Linked DNA regions of Fodinicurvata sp. EGI_FJ10296. Each later gene encodes a partner of the first gene's protein in a complex. Links are inferred from orthologs where the notes say so. Each region holds a gene or a part of one and is shown in the gene's direction. Other genes may lie near its edges.

The links.
Region 2: the proteins of mfd (region 1) and uvrA are in contact, whole or in part, in a crystal structure (PDB 4DFC), measured with the Escherichia coli proteins. The link is inferred for Fodinicurvata sp. EGI_FJ10296 from one-to-one orthologs.

The regions. Positions count from the first base shown.
Region 1 is NZ_JBFCVL010000005.1:317,746-326,713, reverse strand. The notes cover bases 2,760-6,589. They hold mfd (transcription-repair coupling factor), read left to right. Parts: upstream 2,760-3,083; coding sequence 3,084-6,389; downstream 6,390-6,589. Other genes in these bases: ABZ728_RS12855 (succinate dehydrogenase assembly factor 2), read left to right, coding at 2,760-2,828. Also shown: ATP-dependent DNA helicase RecG, read right to left, coding at 327-2,411; more of ABZ728_RS12855, read left to right, coding at 2,490-2,759; ABZ728_RS12845 (DsbA family oxidoreductase), read right to left, coding at 6,652-7,386; ABZ728_RS12840 (hypothetical protein), read left to right, coding at 7,481-7,969; ABZ728_RS12835 (HD family hydrolase), read right to left, coding at 7,945-8,586; ABZ728_RS12830 (AbrB family transcriptional regulator), read right to left, coding at 8,757-8,968. UniProt on the Escherichia coli protein: Couples transcription and DNA repair by recognizing RNA polymerase (RNAP) stalled at DNA lesions. Mediates ATP-dependent release of RNAP and its truncated transcript from the DNA, and recruitment of nucleotide excision repair machinery to the damaged site.
Region 2 is NZ_JBFCVL010000002.1:298,874-303,994, forward strand. What follows is about bases 1-3,374. They hold uvrA (excinuclease ABC subunit UvrA), read left to right. Parts: upstream 1-312; coding sequence 313-3,174; downstream 3,175-3,374. Also shown: ABZ728_RS04835 (PAS domain-containing protein), read left to right, coding at 3,793-4,392; ABZ728_RS04840 (hypothetical protein), read left to right, coding at 4,480-4,740; ABZ728_RS04845 (hypothetical protein), read left to right, coding at 4,727-4,954; SsrA-binding protein SmpB, read right to left, coding at 5,034-5,121. UniProt on the Escherichia coli protein: The UvrABC repair system catalyzes the recognition and processing of DNA lesions. UvrA is an ATPase and a DNA-binding protein. A damage recognition complex composed of 2 UvrA and 2 UvrB subunits scans DNA for abnormalities.

The DNA.
Region 1 (8,968 bases):
ATTCAGGACAAGGTTTCGGCAAGTGTCACTGGAATCCCGGCTCGCGGAAATGGTGATTTCCACACCCTGATCGTCCCGGGCGCAGCGCGGCCACGAAGTGACGCGCTGCAGAGACCCGGGACCTCGTGCAGCAACTCTCGATCGTGTCACGCGAACCGGGTGCATCCGGTTCGGGGTCCCCGATCGGTCTCGGGGACGATCAGGGGGGTGCGACGATACGAAAGATGTGCGGCGTCACCCCCTGGGCCCATCGCCGGAGGTGCGAAGCGTTGTCCGGCGTCCACACGCCCCGCGAGAGCGTGGATGGTTTCCGCCCGGACGCCAAGTCACCCGGACCGGAGATAGCGGATGGCCGCATCGCGCTCGAACAGATACAGCAGAATCCGCGCCGCCTTGCCGATGTCGCCTTCAAGATCGGGATCGCGATGAAGAATGAGGCGGGCCTGATCGGTCGCTGCTTCCATCAGGTCCTGATGGGCATCGGGATCGGCCAGACGAAAGGCGGGGAGGCCGCTTTGCCGCGTTCCCAGCAATTCGCCCGCGCCGCGCAATTTCAGATCCTGTTCGGCGATGACGAATCCATCGTCCGTCTCGCGCAGGGTGTTCAGCCGCTGCTTTGCGACGGCGCCGAGAGGGGCGGCATAGACCAGTACGCAGCTCGACCGGCCCGATCCGCGGCCGACACGGCCGCGAAGCTGATGGAGCTGGGCCAGGCCGAACCGCTCGGCGTGTTCGATCACCATGACGGTGGCGTTGGGAACATCGACACCGACTTCGATGACGGTGGTGGCCACCAATACAGATAGCCTGCCCTCCGCGAAATCGGTCATGACGGCGTCTTTCTCCGCGCCCTTCATGCGCCCGTGAACCAGACCAACCCCCTCGCCAAGCAGTTTGCACAGGGATTCGTAGCGTGTGGTGGCAGGGGTCAGATCGGCGACGCCTTCGGAATCCTCCACCAGTGGGCAGACCCAATAGGCCTGGCCGCCACCGGAAATCTGGCGGCGAAGGCCCTCGATCACCTGGTCGATGCGGTCCGTTGGCAGGGCAACCGTCGTGACCGGCTGGCGGCCGGGCGGCTTGCCGACGATTCGCGATACTTCCATATCGCCGTAGGCTGTCAGCTGCAGCGTTCGCGGTATCGGCGTGGCGGTCATGACCAGCACGTCCACGCCCTGGCCCTTGGACGTCAGTTGCAGGCGCTGATGCACACCGAACCGGTGCTGCTCATCGATCACGGCAAGGCGCAAATCGCGAAAGGCGACGTCCTCCTCCAGCAGCGCATGGGTGCCGACGACGATGGCGGCGCGTCCATCGGCCAGTCGTTCCAGGACACGGGTACGCGCCTTGCCCTTTTCCCGGCCGGTCAGAATGACCGTGTCGATGCCGACCTTCGCCGCCATCGGCCCGACTGTCTGAAGGTGCTGGCGGGCGAGAATTTCCGTCGGTGCCAGCAATGCCGCCTGACCTCCGGCTTCGACCGCCGCCAGCATCGCCATCAGGGCGACGACCGTCTTGCCGGAGCCGACGTCTCCCTGCAGCAGGCGCAGCATGCGGTGTTCCGCGGCCATATCGCCGGCGATCTCCGACAGCACCTGACGCTGCGATCCGGTCAGCGTGAACGGCAACGCCGCCTCCAGCGGGCCGGCAAGGCGGCCGTCGCCGCGGGTCGGCCGTCCCTTGAGCCGGCGCAGGCTTCGCCTGACGAGGCAAAGGGCAAGCTGATTGGCCAGCAACTCGTCGAAGGCGAGGCGGGCCCGCGCCGGCGCCGGTGGCTCGATGTCCGCCGGCGTGGCGGGTGAATGCAGGCGGGCCGTCGCCTCGCGAAAGGCAGGCCAGCCGCGTGCCTTGAGCCACGAGGCATCCTGCCATTCGGGAAGGTCGGGCACCCGCGCAACCGCCGCTGCGGCGGCCTTGACCAGGACGCGGGGCAGCAGGCCTGCAGTCAGCGGATAGACCGGCTCGACGATGGCAATGCTGTCGAGGCTGCTTTCCGGACCGTCGCGGTCGGGATGCATCATCTGCGGCGTGCCGTGATAGCGATCGATTCGCCCGCTGACGACCCGCTTTTCTCCTGGCGGGAATTTCTTTTGCAGCGTCTCCGCCCGGGCGTGGAAAAATCCGATGATCATCGTGCCGGAGTCGTCGGATGCCTTGATGCGCCGGGGGGCACGACTGCTGGAAGGGGGCAGGTGCTCGTCGATGTGCACCACGACCGTGGCGGTTTCTCCGTCGGCAAGGTCAGCGATCCGGCGGATGGTACGGCGGTCGATCAGCCCGCTGGGAGGCAGGAAGACCAGATCGACCACGCGCCGCCCCGCGACCTTTTCGATCAGGTCGGCGACGCGCGCGCCGACACCGGGAAGGGCGGTCGTCTCGGCGAAAAGGGGAAACAGGATTGGCGGTCGCACGGTCGGCGTTCTATATCGGTCTATATTGAATGACGGACAGCAATCGATCCCAGACGCTAGCACGAATGGCACCGACCGATGACAAGCGCAATAGATACACCGGCTTCAGATCCAGAACAGCGCGATACCGTGCAGGAGCAGCGCCGACGGCTTCGCTTTCGGTGCTGGCATCGCGGGACCCGCGAAATGGATCTGATTCTGGGCAGCTTTGCCGACTCCCATATCGCCTTGTTGGGCCCCGAGGAACTGGACGAACTGGACCGGCTGTTGAACGCGTCGGATCCTGATGTCTACAACTGGATCACCGATCGCGAAGAGCCACCGCCGGAGATGCGCTGCGGCGTGCTCGACCGTCTGAAATCCGCCGGCCCGCCATCGACGCCCGGTGCGGTAACTGTCAATCTCCGCGGCGCTTGACCGAACGGGGTTGGCTGGTCCATTTCCTGTGTCGCCCCGCCGGCCACGCATCTGCGGCCGGACCCCGCGCGTCCGATACGGAATTCACTGTTGAGCAAGTCCGCCTTTCTCGATACCTCAACGCCGGGCAAGACCCTGATCGGGGGCGCACCGGACGGCCAGGATGCCCGCATACTCGCCGCCATCGCGAGAGGCGGAGCGGTAACGGTCATCCACGCCTGCAGCGACGACGCCCGCATGGCGCGTCTGGCGGATATGGTGGCGTTTTTCGCGCCGGGTCTCGATATCGTGACGCTGCCGGCCTGGGACTGTCTTCCCTATGACCGGGTGTCGCCGAATCCGGACATCGTGTCGCAGCGGATCAACACGCTCAGTCAGCTTGCCGGCGGCCGGCGTCCTGCCGTCGTTCTGACGACCGTCAATGCCATCCTGCAGCGGTTGAGCCCGCGATCGCTGTTCAAGGATGCGGCGATGACACTGACGGTCGGTGGCCGCCTCGATCTCGAAGCCGCGCAGTCGTTCCTCGCCCGAACCGGCTACACACGCTCTCAGACGGTGCGCGAGCCGGGCGAGTACGCCGTGCGCGGCGACATCGTCGACATCTATCCAACCGTCGACGTGGAACCGGTCCGCATCGATCTGTTCGGTGAAGAGATCGAGAAGATCCGCCATTTCGACCCTATCAGTCAGCGGACGACCGGCACGGCCGAAACGGTCGTTCTGCAGCCGATGAGCGAAGTTCCCCTGGACCCCGACGCAATTGCCCGCTTCCGGTCCGGATACCGGGAGGCGTTCGGCGCCGTCACCGATAACGATCCGCTCTATGAAGCCGTCAGCGCCGGGCGCCGGTATGCGGGCATGGAGCATTGGCTGCCGCTGTTCTTCGAAGAGACGGAAACGCTCTTTGATTACGTTCCCGATGCCGCGTTGACTCTGGATTATCAGATCGAAACCGCGATCGAGGGCCGTTTTGCCCAGATCGCCGACTTCCATGAAGCCCGCACCACGATGCAGAATGCCGAGCGACGGTCCGACAGCGCGGTTTACAAACCGCTGCGGCCCGATCGGCTCTATTTGACGGCGGCAGAATGGGACGCGGCGCTCGACGATCGCCCCGTTGCCGCGTTCTCGCCGTTTGCGGTGCCGGACGGAGTCTCGCGGTCGGTCGACGCCAGCGGCCGCCGGGGGCGCGAATTCTCCGATGTCCGCGCGAATCCGGATGCCAACCTGTTCGACGAGCTGCGCCGCCACATCGTCACGCTGACCAGTGACGGCCGGAAGGTGATCGTCGCCGGATACACGACCGGATCGCGCGAACGCCTTCGCGGGCTGATGCGCGATCATGGCGTCGGCGATGTTCCGGCGATCGACGATATCAGCGGGACCAAGGGGCGCGGCGCCGCCAAGGTGTCGGCTGCCGTGCTTCCGGTCGAAAGCGGCTTCGTGACCGCGGATCTGGCGGTTGTCGCGGAACAGGATATCTTCGGCGACCGACTCGCCCGGCCGGCCCGCCGACGGCGCCGCGCGGATGCATTCCTTTCCGAGGCGTCGACCCTGTCCGAAGGCGATCTGGTGGTCCATACCGAACATGGTGTGGGAAAATACGACGGCATCGAAACCGTAACGGTCTCGGGCGCGCCGCACGATTGCCTGCGGCTGTTCTATGCGAACAACGACAAGCTGTTCGTGCCGGTCGAAAACATCGAGGTGCTCTCCCGTTTTGGTGGCGAGGGCGCTTCGGGGCAACTCGACAAACTTGGCGGCGCCGGGTGGCAGGCGCGCAAGTCAAAGGTCAAGCGCCGGCTCAAGGACATGGCCGACGAATTGCTGCGGATCGCTGCGGGCCGGGAACTGAAAAGCGCCGAGCCGATCGTACCAGCCCCCGGCTTGTACGAGGAATTTGCCGCCAAGTTCCCGTTTCCGGAGACCGAAGACCAGTTGCGGGCAATCGATGAGGTGCTGTCCGATCTGGCGTCGGGCAAGCCGATGGACCGCCTGATCTGCGGCGATGTCGGCTTCGGCAAGACCGAGGTCGCCCTGCGCGCGGCCTTCGTGGTCGCCATGGCAGGTTTTCAGGTGGCGGTCGTGGTGCCGACGACCCTTCTGGCCCGTCAGCACTTCAACACGTTTCAGGAACGGTTCCGGGGCATCCCGCTGAAGATCGGCCAGATGTCGCGGATGGCGGGGCCGAAGGAAACACGGGCCGTCAAGGAAGGGCTGGCATCGGGCGACGTCAACATCGTGATCGGCACCCACGCCCTGCTTGCCAAGGGGGTCAGTTTCGACAATCTCGGCATGGTGATCGTCGACGAGGAACAGCATTTCGGGGTCAAGCAAAAGGAAAAGCTCAAGGCGCTGCGCACGGATGTTCATGTGCTGACCCTGACGGCAACGCCAATTCCCCGGACACTGCAGCTGTCGATGTCGGGGGTGCGCGACCTGTCGCTGATCGCGACGCCGCCGGTCGACCGACTTGCGGTGCGAACCTTCACGCTGCCGTTCGATCCGGTCGTGATCCGCGAAGCCATCCTGCGGGAGCATTTCCGCGGCGGTCAGACCTATTATGTATGCCCCCGGGTACAGGATCTGGAAGAGATCGAACCGCGCATTCGCGAACTGGTGCCCGAAGTCCGCATCGTCGTTGCGCATGGCCGCATGCCGGCCAGCCAGCTCGAAGACATCATGACGGCCTTTTACGACGGCCAGTTCGATGTTCTGCTGTGCACGACCATCGTGGAATCGGGCCTGGACGTGCCGTCGGCAAATACGATGATACTGCATCGCGCCGACATGCTGGGTCTGGCGCAGATGTATCAGTTGCGAGGCCGGGTCGGTCGGTCGAAGCTGCGCGGATACGCGTATGTGACCTATCAGCCTGGCAAATCCTTTACCAAGGCGGCGCAGCAACGACTTCATGTATTGGAGACGCTCGACACACTGGGTGCCGGGTTCACGCTGGCCAGCCACGACATGGATATCCGGGGCGCCGGGAACCTGTTGGGCGAGGAGCAGAGCGGGCATATCCGCGAAGTTGGGGTTGAATTGTTCCAGCAGATGCTGGAGGAGGCCGTTGCCGAGGCGCGCGGTCAGGGCACCGATGACAGCGAGTGGACCCCGCAGATCAATCTGGGCATGCCGGTTTTGATCCCCGAACGCTATGTGGCCGATCTCGATGTGCGTCTCGACCTGTATCGCCGTATCGCAAGGTTGGTGGACGCAGCAGAGATCGAAGCTTTTGCCGCGGAGTTGATCGACAGGTTCGGCACTCTGCCTGAAGAAGTCGAAAACCTGCTGAACCTGATTCAACTGAAGCGCCAGTGCCGTCAGGCGGGCGTCGAGAAACTCGACGCCGGACCGAAAGGCGCGGTCATCGCATTCCGCGAAAACAGCTTCGTGCGTCCCGACCGGCTGGTGGCTTTCATCGGAAAGAATTCCGAATCCGTCAAACTGCGTCCCGATCACAAGCTGGTCTACACGCGGGCGATGGACTCCGTGGACGATCGGGTTCGAGGGGCGCAGCGGATCATGCGCGAACTGGTATCGCTGACTGCCGACGCCTGACCGGCCATCTGTTCGATTCACGGGGCTTTCGCGCATTCTCGGCCCCACCCTGATCGTCCCCGACACCGATCGGGGACCCCGAGCCGGATGCACCCGATTCGTGTGTCACGATCGAGAGTTGCTGCACGAGGTCCCGGGCGCAGCGCGTCACTTCTTGGCCGCCCTGCGCCCGGGACGATCAGGTGTGGAAATCACTATTTCCGCTATCGATCTCGATGTTTGAATTCAATTGCACCGGCCACGGAGAGGCTAGGGTGCTCAATCACGAGCCGCTGATTTCCTCTGCCGTGATTATTTCACCGTCGTAGATTTCGGGATGGTCGATAAAAGGCAGGAACGCAGCCGCCCCTTGGGCGCCAGACAAGGCATAGCGGCCGTTGAAGACGAAACACGGCACGGCCTGAACCCCCATGCGGCGGGCAGCGTGATCACGGTTTTCGATCAGGCCGCTATCGGCACCGCTGACCAGATATTCGCGCACCATGTCCGGGCGGTGGCCCAGTTCTTCGGCGAGTTCCGTCAAAACACAAATATCGCCAATGTCGCGTCCCTCGACCATGAAGGCTGCGAAAATTCTGTCGATCAGAATTTCGGCTGGCTGTCCGCGACCGGTCAGAAAATGGGTCAGGCGGTGCGCATCCAGAGTATTGGGCGTCCTTGGAATTCGGTCCAGATCGATGGGGATGCTTTCGTTATCGGCCGACAGGCGTATCAGGCGCAGAATATGGGCAACCCGTTCCAGCGCGCCAAATTTGGCAATGAGATAGCTGCGCCGGTCGATCCCGCCGCGCGGCATGCCCGGATTGAGTTGATAGGGCTGCCAACGAAGCCGGACGGCGGCATGCGGGCGTGACTCAAGGGCACGTTGCATCCGATGGCGGCCGATATAGCACCACGGGCAAGCGAAATCGAAATAGACGTCCAAAACAATGGGTGCGCTTGGCGCAGTTTCGGCGAGGGTTGGGGATTCCGCTGCGGGCCTGGATGGTGAACTCATTGTTAACATCCCGTCGCTATCGTTTTGGCAGTCGAAACGATTCCGGCGCTGCTGCCGGATGCAATACCGGACGCAATGTAGCAAGGAAACGTCAATGGCCGAAGAGTCAGCCCGCGCTTATGCCATGCGTCAGGTTCGGGATGCTATCGCCAAATCCGATGGCGACCGCGGTACAGCCCGGCGCATGGTGCTTCAGGCTTGCGCTCGTGATGCCCGGCTCCTGGGCGGCCTGACGGGTCCTTTTCTCAAAGGGATCATAGCTCACGCCATGGAAAATGCCGGCGAGGGCGCAGGCAAAAGTGCGGCCAGCGACAAGGATGCCGATACCAGCGGCCGGGCGAAGGCAAAAGCCAGAAGCAAGGCTCCGAGCAGGCCGAAGTCCCTGTCGAACGAGGGTCTGGACGCCGTGATCGGCACTCTGACGGAACGCATCGGTGCCGCGCCGGGACAAAGCCGTGGCGCGGCGATTCTCAGCGGACCCAAGCCCACAAAGGCCGGAGACAAACACCGCCAAAGCCTTCAGACGCTGGCAAGGGCGTTCGCCCGCAAGCGTTATGATCAGCGTTTCGATCCGGGCAGTTGAGCCGGATTGCTGCTGCCCGTCCCGCCGGAACCGGTCAGGATCGCGAATCTTTCCAGGAAGGCCTTTTTGGCGTCGTTTGGCGAAAGGGCCGTCAGGGGCCCGACTTTTTCCCGCCGTCGATATCCCAGGACGCGTCTGGCTTCGGCGGTCGTGAATCCCGCAAGCTCGACAGCTTCCGAATAGGCCGCGATGCGATCAGCGACCTTGATTCGCTCTTTCAGTGCTTTCGGGGCCACGGGCGGCAGGCCGAAACGTATGTGGATCGCCGCCTGCAGCCCCGATTCCACTGCTTTATAGTCGGCCCCTATAGCGCCCTTGAACGGTGAAATGATGTCGCCGATCACATATTCCGGCGCGTCGTGCAAAAGAGCGGCCAGACAATCCGCAGCCGGAGCATCGGATTTGGCGGCGCGAAAAATTTCCTCAACGATTAAGCTGTGCTGGGCAACGGAAAACGCGAAGTCGCCGATCGTCTGACCGTTCCAGCGCGCGACCCTGGCCAGACCATGGGCGATGTCTTCGATCTCGACATCCAGCGGCGACGGGTCGAGCAGGTTCAGCCGCCGGCCGCTGAGCATCCGCTGCCATGCGCGCTGCGTCGTGCTGCCCGCCGTCATACTGCGCCCCATGTCGAGTTGAAGCGCGCGGAAAGCATTGGCGATAGTGCTGAAAACATGAAGGGTTTCGACTGTTGACGTTTCGGTACCGGCCCCGGGACGGCGCGGCTGACGGGTGGCGCCGCATCCTCGCATGGATCGCCCCGTCGGGTCAGCCAATACCGCTTTGATCAATCTCTTCGGTTCGCCTGGTCATCGGTGGGGTTCGGTAGAGGCAGGTCAGGACCATTGGAGGTACCCATGAACCGGGCGACGAGCTTGAAAGCCGCCGGCGCAAACAGCACGATTACAATGATACGCACGATATGGTGGGTGGCGACGAACGCCGCGTCGACGTCGAGCGCCAGGGCGATCAGGCTCATTTCCGCCAGACCGCCGGGCG
Region 2 (5,121 bases), on another replicon or contig:
CCGGACCCGAAACCTGTCCCGGGTTTCAGACTCGAATTCCGGACCATAGCCGCCACCGCACAGGTGTTCAACCGGCAAGCCCGATGCCATTTCAGATTTGCGATGGCCCGCATAATGGTGTATTTCGTGATCAAATGCCGAACATAACATGTATTACCGCATGACGACCCTGACTTTCAATCTTGTCATGCTACCTCTCATTGCGGATCATGCAGGGTCCCGGGTCGAGACTCTTCGACCCATGGATATGGTGGCGGATTGGATCCGCCGCCCTCCCCTTCAACAGCCACAGCCGGTCGGGACGAACGGATAATGCTGACACATATCAGCGTCAGAGGCGCGCGGGAACACAACCTCAAGGACATCGACGTCCGGATTCCGCGTGACAAACTCGTGGTCATCACCGGCCTGTCCGGGTCCGGCAAATCGTCGCTCGCGTTCGACACCATCTATGCCGAGGGACAGAGACGCTATGTCGAAAGCCTGTCCGCCTATGCGCGGCAGTTCCTCGAACTCATGCAGAAGCCGGACGTCGATTCCATCGAGGGACTTTCCCCCGCCATCTCGATCGAACAGAAGACGACGAGCCGCAATCCGCGATCGACCGTCGGCACGGTCACGGAAATCTACGACTATATGAGGCTGCTTTGGGCAAGGGTTGGCGTTCCCTACTCTCCGGCCACCGGGCTGCCGATCGAAAGCCAGACGGTCAGCCAGATGGCCGACCGGATCATGGCCATGCCCGAGGGAACGCGCCTTTATCTGCTGGCGCCGATCATCCGCGGCCGCAAGGGCGAATACAAGAAGGAACTTCAGGACCTGCGCAAGCGGGGCTTTCAGCGCGTTCGCGTCGACGGCGCCCTGCACGAAATCGACGAAGTTCCTGCCATCAACAAGAAGACCAAGCACGACATCGAAGTCGTGGTCGACCGTCTGGTCGTGCGCGAAGGGTTGGGCAACCGGTTGCCGGACAGTCTCGAAACGGCGCTTTCGCTGACCGACGGCATTTGCATTGCCGAGGACGCGGATAGCGGCGCCCAGACCGTCTTCTCGTCGAAATTCGCCTGTCCGGTCTCGGGCTTCACGATCGAGGAGATCGAGCCCAGGCTGTTCTCGTTCAACAATCCGTTCGGTGCCTGCCCGGCCTGCGACGGCCTGGGCAGCACGACGGTCATTGATCCCGAACTTGTCGTGCCGGACCCGAAACTGTCGCTCGATCGCGGCGCCATCGCGCCCTGGGCAGGATCGTCGTCCCCTTATTACGGCCAGACGCTGAACAGCATTGCCGGCCATTTCGGTGTCAGTACGAAGGCGCCATGGTCAGAGCTTCCCGACGAGGTGCGAAACTGCATTCTACACGGATCCGGCAGTCAGAAGATCAAGTTCTCCTATGACGACGGATTGAGGTCTTACGATACGACCAAGACCTTCGAAGGCATCGTTCCCAACATGACCCGGCGCTATCGCGAGACCGACAGCAACTGGATCCGCGAGGAGATGGCCAAATATCAAAGCAGCCTGAGCTGCGATACCTGCGCCGGCCAGCGGCTGCGTCCGGAGGCGCTGGCGGTGAAGGTCGGCGGCCGCAATATCTCTGAAGCCGCCGAACTTTCAATCGGTAAGGCGGAAATCTGGTTCGGCAAGCTGGCAGAGTCGCTGTCGGCCAAGGATCGCGAGATCGCCAGCCGCATTCTGAAGGAAATCAACGACCGACTCGGATTTTTGACCAGCGTCGGCCTGACCTATCTGACACTGAGCCGCGCTTCGGGCACGCTTTCGGGCGGCGAGAGCCAGCGCATCCGCCTCGCCTCGCAGATCGGCTCCGGCCTGACAGGCGTGCTCTATGTTCTTGACGAGCCGTCGATCGGACTGCACCAGCGCGACAACGACCGCCTGCTGGAAACGCTGAAACGCCTGCGCGATCTGGGCAACACGGTGATCGTCGTCGAGCATGACGAAGACGCCATCCGGTCGGCAGATCAGGTAATCGATATGGGCCCCGGCGCCGGGGTCAACGGCGGCAATGTCGTCGCCGAAGGCACGCCGGCCGAGATCATGGCCAATCCGGCGAGCCTGACCGGACGCTATCTCATCGGCGCCGAGGCCATTCCCGTACCGCCGTCGCGCCGGCCGGGGCGCAAGGCCGGACGCAAGAAGGCGCTGCTCGGCATCCGTGGGGCCCGCTCGAATAACCTGAAAAGTGTCGATGCCGATATCCCGCTGGGGACCTTTACCTGCGTCACCGGGGTTTCCGGCGGCGGCAAATCCAGCCTGATCATCGAGACGTTGTACAAGGCGGTCGCCCGGGCGCTGCACGGCGCCCGCGAGATTCCCGGCGGCCATGACGAGATCGTCGGACTGGAGAATATCGACAAGATCATCGATATCGACCAGAGCCCGATCGGCCGGACGCCGCGCTCGAACCCGGCGACCTATACCGGGGCCTTCACCCCGATCAGGGAGTGGTTCGCCGGCCTGCCCGAGGCCAAGGCGCGGGGATACGGTCCCGGCCGGTTTTCGTTCAACGTCAAGGGCGGCCGGTGCGAGGCGTGCCAGGGCGACGGCGTGATCAAGGTGGAGATGCACTTCCTGCCCGACGTGTATGTGACCTGCGAACAATGTGACGGCCAGCGCTATAACCGCGAGACGCTTGAGGTTCACTACCGCGACAAATCGATTGCCGAAGTCCTGGACATGACGGTCGACGAAGGAGCGGTGTTCTTTCAGGCCGTCCCCTCGATCCGGGACAAGATGCAGACGCTGGCCCGGGTCGGTCTCGGCTATGTCAAGATCGGCCAGCGCGCGACAACCCTGTCCGGCGGCGAGGCCCAGCGGGTGAAGCTGGCCAAGGAACTGGCGCGGCGCTCGACCGGTCGAACTCTCTATATCCTCGACGAACCGACCACGGGCCTGCATTTCGACGATGTCCGCAAACTGCTTGAGGTTCTCCACGAGCTGGTCGACGCCGGCAACACCGTCGTCGTCATCGAGCACAATCTCGAAGTCATCAAGACGGCGGACTGGCTGCTCGATCTGGGGCCGGAGGGCGGCGACGGCGGTGGACGCCTGGTCGCGTCCGGCACGCCGGAACAGGTCGCAGGCAACACGGACAGCCACACTGGCCATTATCTGGCGCAGATACTGAAATCCGGAAAAGCCAGAAAGCTGGCCTAAAGCCGGGTCAAGTCGGTCGATAGCCTATCCGGTGACAGACCGGGCAACAGGCTGAGCTCGATTCGATCGGCGACGGCCTGCAATGCGACGGATTGTTCGGGCGGCAAATGCTGCGCTTCGGCCCGAAGGCGGCCGACAACGCCGGCATAGTGCGCGACGAGACACGGATTTTGGGCCGGCACAGATTGTGGGAAGCCGTTGCTGTCCGACGCGTTTCGGCTCGTTGCGGATCCGGCATCGATTCCCGATGCCCGTTGATGGGCTGAAGCCATGGGAGTTCAAGCTCTGAAGTCGTTGGCCCAACTCGGCTGCTTTGGGCGCCAAAAAGTGCGCGACCAGGCCGATAAATGTTGGGTATAGCCTCAACCGTTCCGCTACACAAACAACCCTGGATTTTATTTCCTAAAAATAGGCAGTGATTTTAGGAAAGTCTCCGGCACTAAGCCCGGCGACCAACGCTAAATGGTTACATGGTGTTAACTTGCAAGCTGTATAGCTAATATAACCATCCCGATTTTCCCCATTCTTGCAGCAATCTGACTTTCGGATTGCCGCTCGAAACACGAGGACTGGCGACATGGCAGGGATGCACCAACAGGACCTTAAATGAGGCTATGCATGATTGTCGAAGCGACGGACCTCAAGGAAAGCGATCGTCAACTATGGTTCTCCGCAGTGCGTCTGGCGGAACAGGCCTCCGGAACCTTTCGTGCGGCTCTGCACGACACAGACCTTCAACATTTATTCGACTATTGGTTGTATTTATCAAGAAACCACGGGGCCGCCAAGTCGGCATTCGATCCGCTCGCGGTTTCACCGATGCTGGGCCACGTTCAGATTTTCGAGGCACTGGACGACAACAGGATTCGTGTGCGCCTGTCAGGAACGCACGCCAACGGCATGATCGGTCACGACGTTACTGGCAGCTTCCTGGAAGACTATATCAGCCATGATCATACGGCGGTCCGGTATTTCCTCTATCACCAGGTTTGCAAACGCGGCACACCCCTGTTCTATACCGACTCCGTGCGCGTCGATCATCGGGATATCTTCTGGAGTCGTCGGCTATTGACGCCCCTATACGATGACCTCGGAGTCTGCCGGTATCTATACAGCGCCGTCAAACTCCACACCCCTGTGAATTTTCGGTCCGACAACGAGCTGCTGGATATCGGATTGGCCGGCCCCGATGACCTGACGGTGGGGCAGCCGGACTGAGCGATCGATCTGCCCGGACTATTGCGCGCCTTGCGCAATGCCGTTGAACGCAAGCGCACGGAAGCAAGACACGGGCCACGAGACGAAATGGCACTGCAGACCGGCCATACAGCCAGGAACGACGATCTGATGGGGCTGGAAGTCACCATCACACCGTTGTCACGGATCGGCTTGTCACTTCAGACCGTCTTTGCTGCAGGAACTGGAGAATTCAACTTTCGGCAATCCGTGACAACGGTTCATGCGTTCAAAAGGTGCACTGATGAAAAACAGAATGATCGCTTGTGCTGCGGCCGGCATTTTTTTTCTGAGCAACGCGGCGATTGCCCAGACGATGACGCCGGATGATGCGGTTTCCGCAATCGAGGCCCGGGGTTATACCGACGTGACCATCGTCGACGAAGTAGCCGCCGCAGGCTTCTACATCATCGAGGCAAAGGGCGCCGAAGGCCAGACCCTTGTCATCGAGTTCGACGCCGAAACCGGTGAATGGCTGGAAGTCCCGAGCGACAACGGCATGGACGACGGTCAACTGCAGGATGACTCCGAGTCCGATCTGTAAAAAGCGGCTGGCCGACAGACTCGACGCACCGCGATCAACGATGGGCCGTCAGGGATGAACCGCGAGCGACCCTCGCGGCTTATCCTTTTTCGCGCATCAGGCGGGCCTTCTCACGGTTCCAGTCGCGCTTCTTTTCCGTTTCACGCTTGTCGTATTTCTTCTTGCCC